One region of the Brassicibacter mesophilus genome, then DNA from elsewhere that is predicted to be linked to it. Evidence: riboswitches for the same ligand, from Rfam matches in the RefSeq annotation. Region 1 holds a riboswitch; the other holds the start of a gene.
The links. Region 1 has a riboswitch for S-adenosylmethionine ahead of HNR33_RS08030 (M20 family metallopeptidase). Riboswitches for the same ligand answer to the same signal wherever they lie in the genome.

Region 1 (5,561 bases):
TGTATTACTGCATCCCACAAATGAAGATAAAATAACTATTAATGCTATAAATGTTATAAAAATCTTTTTAACTTTCATTTAAATTCCTCCTAGATTTTAGTGATTTATTTTTTTTAATAAAAACTCTCCGAAGCCTTGCACCAAGTTCACAAGGATTAATAGAACAATAATAGTCACAACCATGATATCTGTCTTAAAGTACTGATATCCGTAGCGTATGGCAAAGTCACCTAGCCCTCCTCCGCCAACCGTACCTGCCATAGCAGAAAGTCCAATAAGACTTATTATGGCAATTGTTAATGCATAAATAATTCCTGGGAGTCCTTCTAGTAGTAAAATTCGACATATAATCTCAAATGGACTAGAGCCCATTGATTCAGCAGCTTCAATAACACCTCTATCAACATCAAGTAAAGCTGATTCAATTTGTCTTGCAATAAAAGGAGTAGCTCCAAAAATTAATGGCACTATAGCGCCCTTCATTCCAATAGTTGTACCTACTATAAGCCTAGTAACTGGAATAATAGCAGCCAGCAAAATAATAAAAGGAATTGACCTTAATGTATTCATAATTTTACCTACAATCTGAAAGCTCCACTTATTCTCTAAAATATGTCCTGGTCTTGTAACTACTAATATTACTCCTATAGGTATTCCTAATATAGTCGATATCACTCCAGATATAGAAACCATACATATAGTTTCATACAATGCTTTAAGCAAATCAGGATATAACTCGATTAGATTCGGTGCTAATGTCTTTATCAACGTTAACATCTTTTATCACCTCAACATAGATATTATGGTCTTCTAAATACTTAATTGCCTCTAAAATGTTCACTTTATTTCCACTAAGCCTAACTATAAGACTTCCAATAGGAACATTTTGGATGTTTTCAATATTTCCAAATAAAATACTAGCATCTATTTTATATACTCGAGAAATACGAGAAATAAATGGCTGCCCTGTTTTTTGTCCCATAAATGATATTTTAGCAAGCATCTGACTCTCAGCAATTTCATTTACAAAGTGCTCATCTTCGTAGAAGCTTTGTATATTGTTATAATGAAATATATTAGAAACAAAGCTTTTTGTAATACTCTCTTTAGGCTTCGAAAATACTTGTAAAACATCTCCGTTTTCAACAATTTCTCCATTTTCCATCACCGCAACCCTATTACATATTTCCTTAATTACTTGCATTTCATGTGTAATAATTACAATAGTTAAACCTAACTTTTCATTGATTTCCTTTAGTAGTTTTAGTATAGACTTTGTTGTTTGTGGGTCTAAAGCAGATGTAGCTTCATCACATAAAAGAACCTTTGGATCATTGGCTAGTGCCCTAGCTATTGCGACTCTCTGCTTCTGACCCCCACTAAGCTGAGAAGGGTATGCATGTGCTTTATCATTTAAGCCAACTAATTCAAGAAGTTCATACACTTTGTTTTGTATCTGATTACTATTTAATCCACTTCCTTTTAAAGGATAGGCAATGTTTTGAAATACACTGCGTGCCTTCATTAGATTGAAATGTTGGAATATCATGCCGATTTTTTTCCTGCTTTGCCTTAGCTGCTTTGGTGAAAAACTAGTTAGCTCTTTTCCATCAACAATAACCTTTCCTGACGTAGGTCTTTCTAGCAAGTTAATGCATCTAATCAATGTACTTTTACCAGCTCCACTGTATCCAATAACCCCAAATATTTCTCCCTTAGAAATGTTAAGATTTACTTTCTTCAATGCTTCTACAGCTTGATTCTTAGTAAAATAAGTCTTGTTGACATCATTAAGCAGAATCAATACAATCACTCTCCTCGTAAGAATAATTTCAAAATTATTAACAGAAAAACAGCAATAAAAAAAGCCCTATGGAAAGGACATATTATTCTACTATACCTTCCCATCTCTCAGAACTGTGTTCTGCTGGATTTAGCACCTGGCATTAATGCAAACGCTGGTTGCTGAGACTTCATTGGGCCAGTCCCTCGGTCTCTCTTGATAGGTTATCTCTTATTATTTTTTTACTTCATTTAATTCTTAACGTTTTACTGATTTAAACTCTTGTTTAATCTGATTAAGAAGCTCTGTATCTATAATCAAATCTAACCCTGTTAATGCTAGTGCTTTTGCCCCTAATAACAGTGCATTGTCGGCTTCTGCTGTAATAGCAGCATTACGGAAAGCAACAGTATGACCTACTAAGTTTTTATTACCTATTTTTATTGTAGGATGAATAGTAGGTACAACTTGGCTGATGTTTCCCGTATCAGTTGATCCAATACCTTTTTTACTACAAGCATCAAATTTTTCCCCAAGGTTTTCTAGGTTATTTTTGAAAACTTCATCAAGCCTTTTATTTATAAGAAGATTATCTACAGGGTTCTGAAATGCTATAATATTTAATTTGGATCCAGTAGCCATCGCAGCACCTTCTGCGATTGCCTTAACTTTTTTAGTTACTTCATCAAGTTTTGATTTTGTTTCTGCTCTTATAAAGAATCTTGCTTTTGCATAATCTGGTATAATATTGGGAGCATCTCCACCATGTGTAATAATTCCATGTATTCTTACATCATCAGCAACATGTTGTCTAAGAGCATTGATCCCATTAAATAAAAGTATTACAGAATCTAGAGCATTGATTCCTTCCTCAGGAGCTGCAGAAGCATGCGCAGATTTGCCTATAAATTCAAAATCTAAAGGATCTACAGCAAGGCTATTTCCTGTAATAGTAGTCCTGTTAGAAGGATGAAGCATCATACATGCATCAATTTCTTCTAATAAATTCTCTCTCACAAAGCTTCCTTTAGCACTTCCATTTGGCCCGCCTTCTTCTGCTGGTGTTCCAAAAACAACCACTTCTCCACCTATTTCATCTATAATACTTCCTAATGCAATGGCTGCTGCTACACTAGTTGCTCCAATAATATTGTGTCCACACGCGTGTCCTAAACTAGGTAGTGCATCATATTCTGCTAAAAAGCCTATCACAGACCCTGAAGAACTGGCAGCCCTTTTACGGCCAATAAATCCTGTTGGGTGTCCAGCGACACCTACTGAGACATTAAATCCGTGATTTGCTAGCGTATCTGACAGTAGTTTACTGGCAAAAAACTCTTCATTTCCAATCTCCGGTCTGTTATGAATCTGATGACTAATAGATATATATTTTTCTCTGCCCGATTCAATACTTGAAATAATATGCTTCTTAAAAAATTCAACCTCCTTTGTGCTAAATCTCAATCATATCACTCTCCTTTAACTTTAATAAAATTGAACAATTATAAAAAAGGCTTCTAAAGAAACATTATAATGTTGCCTTTTTTGAAACTCATATACGGAAAGTTCTTGTTATTAAAAATATAAAAGTAGAACTTTCCTATTCGTTATAAAACAAAAAACCCCTTCTTATATACAATAAGAAGAGGCTATACATTCAGTCAAAGAAAGCATCCACACTCTTCTTATCTTTCAAGCTAATCGCTTGCTGGAATTGGCACAGTATTCTCAAAAATTGAGAATCCGCTGCCGAGGTTTCAAAGGGCCAGTCCCTCCACCTCTCTTGATAAGAAGTTTTTCGTATTCAATTACTTGAAACTAATTATAAGGGTTTCTTAGTTTATTGTCAATATAATTTTTCATCATAAATACAAAATCCATTCTATATTGATGAAATGTTTCACATCTCCAATTATCCGAAATTTTTTCAAAACTAGCGCTTAGTCATATATCCTATATACTGTAAATTACTCTAAAATATCACTAATAGCCCAACTGCCATCACTACCATTCCACCTATTAACCCAAATATTGACAGATGATGTTCACCATATTCTCTGGCAGCTGGAAGTAACTCATCAAGTGATATAAATACCATAATTCCAGCAACTGCTGCAAATGAAATTCCAAATACTACATCATTCATAAATGGCCTTAAAATAAGATATCCAATTAATGCACCAAGAGGCTCAGATAGTCCAGATAATAACGACATAATAAATGCCTTTTTCCTACTTCCTGTAGCACAATATACTGGTATTGATACTGCTATCCCCTCAGGAATATTGTGTATTGCTATTGCTAGAGCAATTGCAATTCCTAAAGATGGTTGATTAACACCTGAAATAAAAGCAGCTATTCCCTCCGGGAAGTTATGTATCGTTATTGCTAAAGCCGTTAAAGTTCCTGTTTTTAATAGTTTTTTTGAATTGTGATTTATATCGCAGCTATTAGTTTCCTCTATTTTGTGCTGTTCATGTGGATTTTCGGGATTTGGAACAAATCTATCAATTAGCGCTATTACCATCATGCCTAAGAAAAATGAAGCCGCAGTTGCCCATTCTCCACTTTTAACACCTAAACTATTGATAAGATGTTGTCTTGCTTCATTAAAAATCTCTACAAAAGATACATATATCATAACTCCTGCCGAAAATCCCAAAGCAATTGACATTAGCTTAGCATTAGTTTTTCTAAAAAGTAGTACAAATAATCCTCCTATACCTGTTGATAGCCCTGCAAAAAGTGTAAGAAGAAACGGTAAAACAAAATTACTAATCTCCATTATATGAATCCCCCATATTCATTAGAATATCTGATATTATATAGGCATTGAAAATCATTCTTAATAAAGTATACTTTCTTAAGCTTATAAAGTCAATATTTACAAAAGGTTTACTTGAAATAAAGGGTTTTAAACAGAAAAATTGAATATTTTCTATGATATATTTTTTACTAAAAATCTGTTAGAACAGGTGATAAATATGAGTGAATTTATTAGATTTGAAATAATTACAAAAGATAAAATTGGTATGACGTTAGATATATTATCTCAAATTTATTCAGCTAATATAAACCTCAATTCTCTAGAAGTATTTCCTGAGAAAGTTTGTGTGAAAATAAGAAGTATAGATGAAAGCAGAAAAAATTTACTTATAAACAAATTATCAAGATTAAATGGAGTAATTGCCATAAATGAAGTTGAATTACTTTCATACGAAACAAACGAAAGAAAGCTTCACGCCATTATTAACTCTGTAGAAGATGGAATAATTTCTGTAAATAAGAACTTTGAAATAGAAATTTTTAACAATTATTGCGAAAAGGTTTTCAACTGCAAAAAGGAAGAAGTTCTAGGTACTGATATAAGAACACTAATAGGTAATAGCTCCTCTATTGTAAAATTGAATGGAAAAGAAAATAATTATAATGATTTTCAGCTTAGTTTAGAGAATGCTAACAATAAACAGTATATAACCACAGAAAATCTTATAAAAGATGATAACAATAAAACCCTTGGAGCTGTTTTGTCTATCAGAGATGTTAAAAAAGTTATAGAAATAGCGAATATAATTTCTGCGAAAAGCGAGGATGCTTTCAAGGATATTATAGGAAATAGTGCATTAATTGAAAAAGCAAAAAAAATCTCAACACTCGTTGCTAAAAATGATTCGACTATTTTATTACGCGGAGAAAGCGGTACTGGAAAAGAATTATTTGCAAAAGCTATTCAAAATCTAAGTAATAGAAAAAACAAAAGCTTTGTTACACTAAATTG
Region 2 (5,561 bases), on a different contig from region 1:
CTTCCTTCAGGAGCATTGCTATACACTCCAAGACCATTGATTACTTTTCTTTCGCCCCCATCTGATGGTTTGTTTACTATAGCAGGCTTTTCACTTCCTGCAGGCTTGATTGCCATTGTAGTTGAACCACCACCATCAAAGTTTATGGCGTCATAAGCTCCAAGAGATGACATTATCTCTGCCATAGTTTGCTGGCTTACGCCTTTATATGAAGAATCTCGTCCATCTATTGTTACCATTATTAGTTGTTTTTTGTCTCTGGTTATTCCTAGTGCTGTTCTAGGGTGATTTCCAGTTATATTTATTTTAAAATCTGTTATAGCACCATCTTTTAGTAGTGGACTACCACCTCCTATAGCTGTTACTATGTTTTGATAATTAGGTGTGGTGTTGATCTCCATATTAACTCTGTCACCAACATGAAAATTGTTTAGCAGGCGGTCTCTTACGCGACCTCTACCTGTTAGTATGTATCCATTTTGAGGTAAATTAATTGGTTCCTGTCCCACTCTTACTTCTGTTACAATATCATCTATTACAACTATTTCTATAAGATCAGTGAATACCTTGTTCCCCATTGAAAGAGCATTCCAATTGCTGTCATACATTATTACTTCTTCATGAAGCTTACTATCTTTGTTTATAGCGGACAGGGTTACAGGCTCGCCAGTCTCAGATATTGCTCTTATTTGCCAATCCCAGAAAGCAATAAATGGATTTTTACTTTGGTCTATTGCAAAGACAGGAAGCTTATTATTAGGATCTATTGGAGATGTGACCATTCTACCATCAGATATAACAGCTCCTAGTGGAAAACTGCTGTACTGAGAAGTGAAAAAATCACCGTTTATACCTGCTATAGCATTAGAGTTTTTCATCATATCTGTAAGCTTTTCTTTTTTTGATATTCCATTTTGACTGAATAATGCCTTTACCTCAGTATATTCATCGTCCATATCTATTCTGAGAACATTTATATTCCACCATCCTTGAGCATTGAACTGGCGAATAGTTTCGTGAACTACTCCACTAGAAATGTTTTCTGATGATTTATCCTCGTATATTAAAAAAGGTTTATCAGCAAAGGCCGGAACAAAGCTTGAAAAAACAATTGCAGCAGAAGAAACCCCTACCACCATATTTCTGATAAATCTGTTCATCTTATGCACCTCACATTTGATTATATTTTTATTTTTCATATGTCTTTATGAATTTTTATATTTAGGTTTAACACGTTAGACGACAAAATGTGTTAATAAGTTCCCCTTCATCTGTAATTATATATCATTTATGGAGATTTTAGATTATATTTTGATTACAAATGGATTACATTTATGTAATGTGGAAGTAAATGCAAGTAGAGACAATTTTTAATTGATTTATGAAGAAAGGGAAAAATAGAAAAAAGCTGAGATTTTCATCTCAGCTTTTTCTGATGGTCGGGGTGGAGGGACTCGAACCCCCGGCCCCATGGTCCCAAACCACGTGCGCTACCAAACTGCGCTACACCCCGTTAATATGTTACCTATATAGTATAAAAGATTTGTATTGTATTTGCAATGCTCCATATGAGTTTGTTTTCTCAGAAATTCATTGGTTTCATTTAATAATTTATGAAATTCTCATTTTATCTTTCTAATACTTAAAATTTTACGTAAACCTATGTTATCAAATACTCTAAACTGCCCAATATATGACATAGAGGGCATAGAGTTCCAAAAATGACTTCTAAATATTGTAAAGTAAATATATAATAATATAGATGACAGAATATATCAGATATTTTGGGGGATTATATGGAGGATATTTTAGCAATCATTAGAGAGGAGCTCTTAGTAATGATGCTTGCAGCCACACCTATATCTGAGCTTAGAGGAGCCATACCTGTAGGCATTTCCTTAGGGCTTAGTCCGCTACATAGTGCTATAATAAGTGTAATAGGGAACAGCATACCAGTTCCTTTTTTGTTATTGCTTTTAAAGCCTATATTTAATAATTTGGGAAGTACAAAGGGTTTTGGAGGACTTATAAACTGGCTTAAAAGAAGAACATTGAAAAGGAGCAAAAACATAAAAAAATACAGTGTTTTTGGATTATACCTTTTAGTAGCCATACCTCTGCCAACTACGGGAGCTTGGACTGGGTGTCTAGCTGCAACACTTTTTAATATAAGATTTAGACATGCGTTTATTGCAATAATATTAGGTATTATGACATCAGGTATTATTGTACTTACTCTTAGTCATCAAGTCACGTCAATATTATAAAACGTTAATGTTAAAAAATTACTATTGACTAGTATATGTAGTTATGATAGAATACGTTCAGTGAAAAAATTAAATTAAAAATCTTGATGCCTTATCAAGAGCGGCTGAGGGAATAGGCCCTGTGAAGCCCGGCAACCGGTAACTGACTACAGTTATGAGGTGCTAAGTCCTACAGAATTATTGTTCTGGAAGATGAGGTTAAGTATGAAATCACGCCTCTTTCTTGTGGAAGAGGTTTTTTGTTTTGCCGAAAATCAAATTGAAAGCTTGGAATTGAAATATATTGCTATGCTTCTGTAAATAATATGTTATGTTATGACTAATAAATGTTGAGGTGTGTTTTTAGATTCATGCTTGGATATATAGCGCGGGTTTTCAATTTGAATTAATGGGTAAGTTTTAAGTATATTACATTGGAGGAGGATAATTAAAATGAAAAAGTGGTTATTTACTTCAGAATCGGTAACAGAAGGACATCCAGATAAAATATGTGATCAGATTTCAGATGCTATTCTTGATGCGTTTTTAGAAACTGATCCTGAGGCTAGGGTGGCTTGTGAAACATCTGTGACTACAGGATTAGTTTTAGTAGCAGGTGAGATTTCTCTAAGAGAAGGGTATGTAGACATTCCTAAGGTTGTAAGAAAGACTATAGAGGATATTGGGTATACTAGAGCGAAATACGGCTTTGATGGTGATACATGTGCGGTACTTACTGCTATTGATGAGCAGTCACCTGATATAGCTATGGGCGTAAACAGAGCATTAGAGCATAAGTCCGGAGCAGAAGATGATCTGGATTTAATCGGAGCAGGAGATCAAGGGATAATGTTTGGTTTCGCATGTAATGAAACGCCAGAGCTTATGCCACTGCCTATATCGTTATCTCATAAGCTTTCTAGAAGACTAAGTGAAGTAAGAAAAAATGGAACTCTTGATTATTTAAGACCGGATGGAAAGACACAAGTAACTGTTGAGTATCATGATAACAAACCTGTTAGAGTTAGCGCAGTCGTTATATCAACTCAACACAGTCCAGAAGTAGATTTAAAAACTATTGCTAGAGATTTAAGAGATCATGTTATTAATAAAATAGTACCTAGAGAATTACTAGATGAAGATACAAAGTACTATATCAATCCAACTGGAAGATTTGTTGTTGGTGGACCTCAAGGAGATGCTGGTCTTACAGGAAGAAAAATAATAGTAGATACTTATGGTGGCTATGCTCGTCATGGTGGTGGAGCATTCTCAGGAAAAGATCCTACAAAGGTAGACAGATCAGCAGCTTATGCGGCAAGATATGTTGCTAAGAATGTTGTAGCAGCAGGATTAGCAGATAAATGTGAAGTTCAGCTTGCTTATGCAATAGGAGTAGCACATCCTGTTTCAGTGCTAGTTGATACTTTTGGAACAAACAAAATCGAAGAAAGTAAGATTGAAGAATTAATTCAAAAATACTTTGATTTAAGGCCAGCAGCTATCATAAGAGACTTAAACCTTAGAAGACCTATATACAAGCAAGTAGCTGCATACGGACATTTTGGAAGAACAGACCTTGACCTTCCTTGGGAAAAAACTGATAAAGCTGAAATTCTTAAAAAAGAAGGACTAGGAAAGTAGGAAACATAAACTGTAACTATTCATAATATAATATATAACCTTATTAAAAAGGATGAATGCTATGATGGTATGGATTTTTACAGTTTTCGTTTATGTATTTTTTATCTATGGTGTGATCGAGTTCATAAAAAACGTGTTTATAGATATCTCAAACAGGAGAAATACAAGTATTGATCACAAGATTGAAGTAATGGTAAATAACGCAGAGGAACTGGAATATATTCTAAATTCACTTAAAAAGAACTTTAATCACATAGTATTGATTTTGGAACAACAGGATACAGACATACTGAGGATAATTAACAGTATAAGAGATAATATACAAATTGAATACAGGGTATTACAAAGTTTAGGAGAAGCTGAGAAGTCATATGAAGACTTTTAGCTTCTCTTATTTTTTACTCTTTAATCAATAAGGCTTTATGGATAATTGAGCTTGAAATAAAAATATTGCTTGAATATGAATAAATAAAGATAAGAGAATGCTTATGTAATTTTGTTAAGAAAACTAGGTGAAAGAAGAGAAAAAATCTGTTAAGAAATTTGCATGTCTGAGCGGAGTGTTTTTCGGAGCGAGTTTGCAAATTTTAAGATTTTTTCTTTTATAAGCCTATAGTTTTCTCAAAATCATCATCGCATGAACGTTCTTTATTTACTTATATTCATATTCACGTGACTTTCCCCATACTCCCCATTTAAGCATTTCACTAAAATCCGATATTATCTAACTACCGGTAAATATCAAGAGGCGCCTCTTCTATGGAGGATATATATGTATAGTAAAATAGAAGAGCTTTACGAGAAGAGCCTAACTGAAGATATGGGTGCAAAGGAAGAGCTTTTATTGAGGCTTAGACCAGCCATAATATCTTCAATCAAGTCATACTACAACAGATATAATCAATATGATGATTTGATACAAGAGGGTTATGAGGTTATTTTAAGATGTATGAAAGACTATGATCCTGGTAAAGGTGCATATCTTCTAGGATATATAAAGCTTACACTTAAATTTCATTATCTTAATAAGCATAAAGCTACTGAAAGTACCGTTTCTCTTAACCAAGAGCTTTTTACGGATGATGGAATCGAGCTAATAGATACTATAGCTGATGATAGTTTATCTCAGGAAGAAAAAACTATTAGAAAAGAGGAACTGCATGAGCTGTACACAAGTCTATTACAGCTTACAAATAGGCAGAGAGATATAGTCACTCTATATTATATTGAAGAAAAACCCCTATGCACTATTGCTAATATATACGGTATTTCTTATAGAACTGTTGTAAATACCAGAATTACAGCACTAAATAAGCTGAAAAAATTAATGACAGAAAATATTATTTAAGCATAGTAAAAACACTTCCCATTTTCTATATATGTATTAGAAGGGAGGTGAGAAGGATGGCAGTGAATACAGTAGCTCAAGATTCTAAATTCAAGATTCAGCTTGATGCAGGAGTTGATGAAAAGGGTAAGCCAATAATTAAATCAAAGACTTTTTCAAAAGTAAAATCTACAGCAATAAATGATGATGTCTATGATGTGGCAAACTCATTAGCTGAATTGCAAGAACTATCTCTCATTTCTGTTAGAAGAATAGACGAGATAGAAATCACTCAAATGTAGTTAAAGCAATGATAGTCGAAAGGAGGTGGTAATGTGGCAGAT

Region 2: it holds a riboswitch for S-adenosylmethionine, as region 1 does, so the genes downstream of both, metK (methionine adenosyltransferase) here and HNR33_RS08030 (M20 family metallopeptidase) in region 1, are expected to answer to the same signal.

The regions. Positions count from the first base shown of each region.
Region 1 covers NZ_JBNPXI010000005.1:99,633-105,193, reverse strand. Annotated here, with positions in the region: gene HNR33_RS08045 (MetQ/NlpA family ABC transporter substrate-binding protein) at 1-78, opposite strand, end outside; gene HNR33_RS08040 (methionine ABC transporter permease) at 97-777, opposite strand; gene HNR33_RS08035 (methionine ABC transporter ATP-binding protein) at 725-1,804, opposite strand; SAM riboswitch class I at 1,902-2,009, opposite strand; gene HNR33_RS08030 (M20 family metallopeptidase) at 2,042-3,247, opposite strand; SAM riboswitch class I at 3,466-3,576, opposite strand; gene zupT (zinc transporter ZupT) at 3,756-4,568, opposite strand; gene HNR33_RS08020 (sigma 54-interacting transcriptional regulator) at 4,768-5,561, shown strand, end outside.
Region 2 covers NZ_JBNPXI010000004.1:193,952-199,512, forward strand. Annotated here, with positions in the region: gene HNR33_RS07545 (phosphodiester glycosidase family protein) at 1-1,160, opposite strand, end outside; tRNA gene HNR33_RS07550 (tRNA-Pro) at 1,437-1,513, opposite strand; gene HNR33_RS07555 (COG2426 family protein) at 1,797-2,267, shown strand; SAM riboswitch class I at 2,356-2,466, shown strand; gene metK (methionine adenosyltransferase) at 2,700-3,890, shown strand; gene HNR33_RS07565 (hypothetical protein) at 3,952-4,275, shown strand; gene HNR33_RS07570 (sigma-70 family RNA polymerase sigma factor) at 4,663-5,238, shown strand; gene HNR33_RS07575 (DUF1659 domain-containing protein) at 5,295-5,519, shown strand; gene HNR33_RS07580 (DUF2922 domain-containing protein) at 5,553-5,561, shown strand, end outside.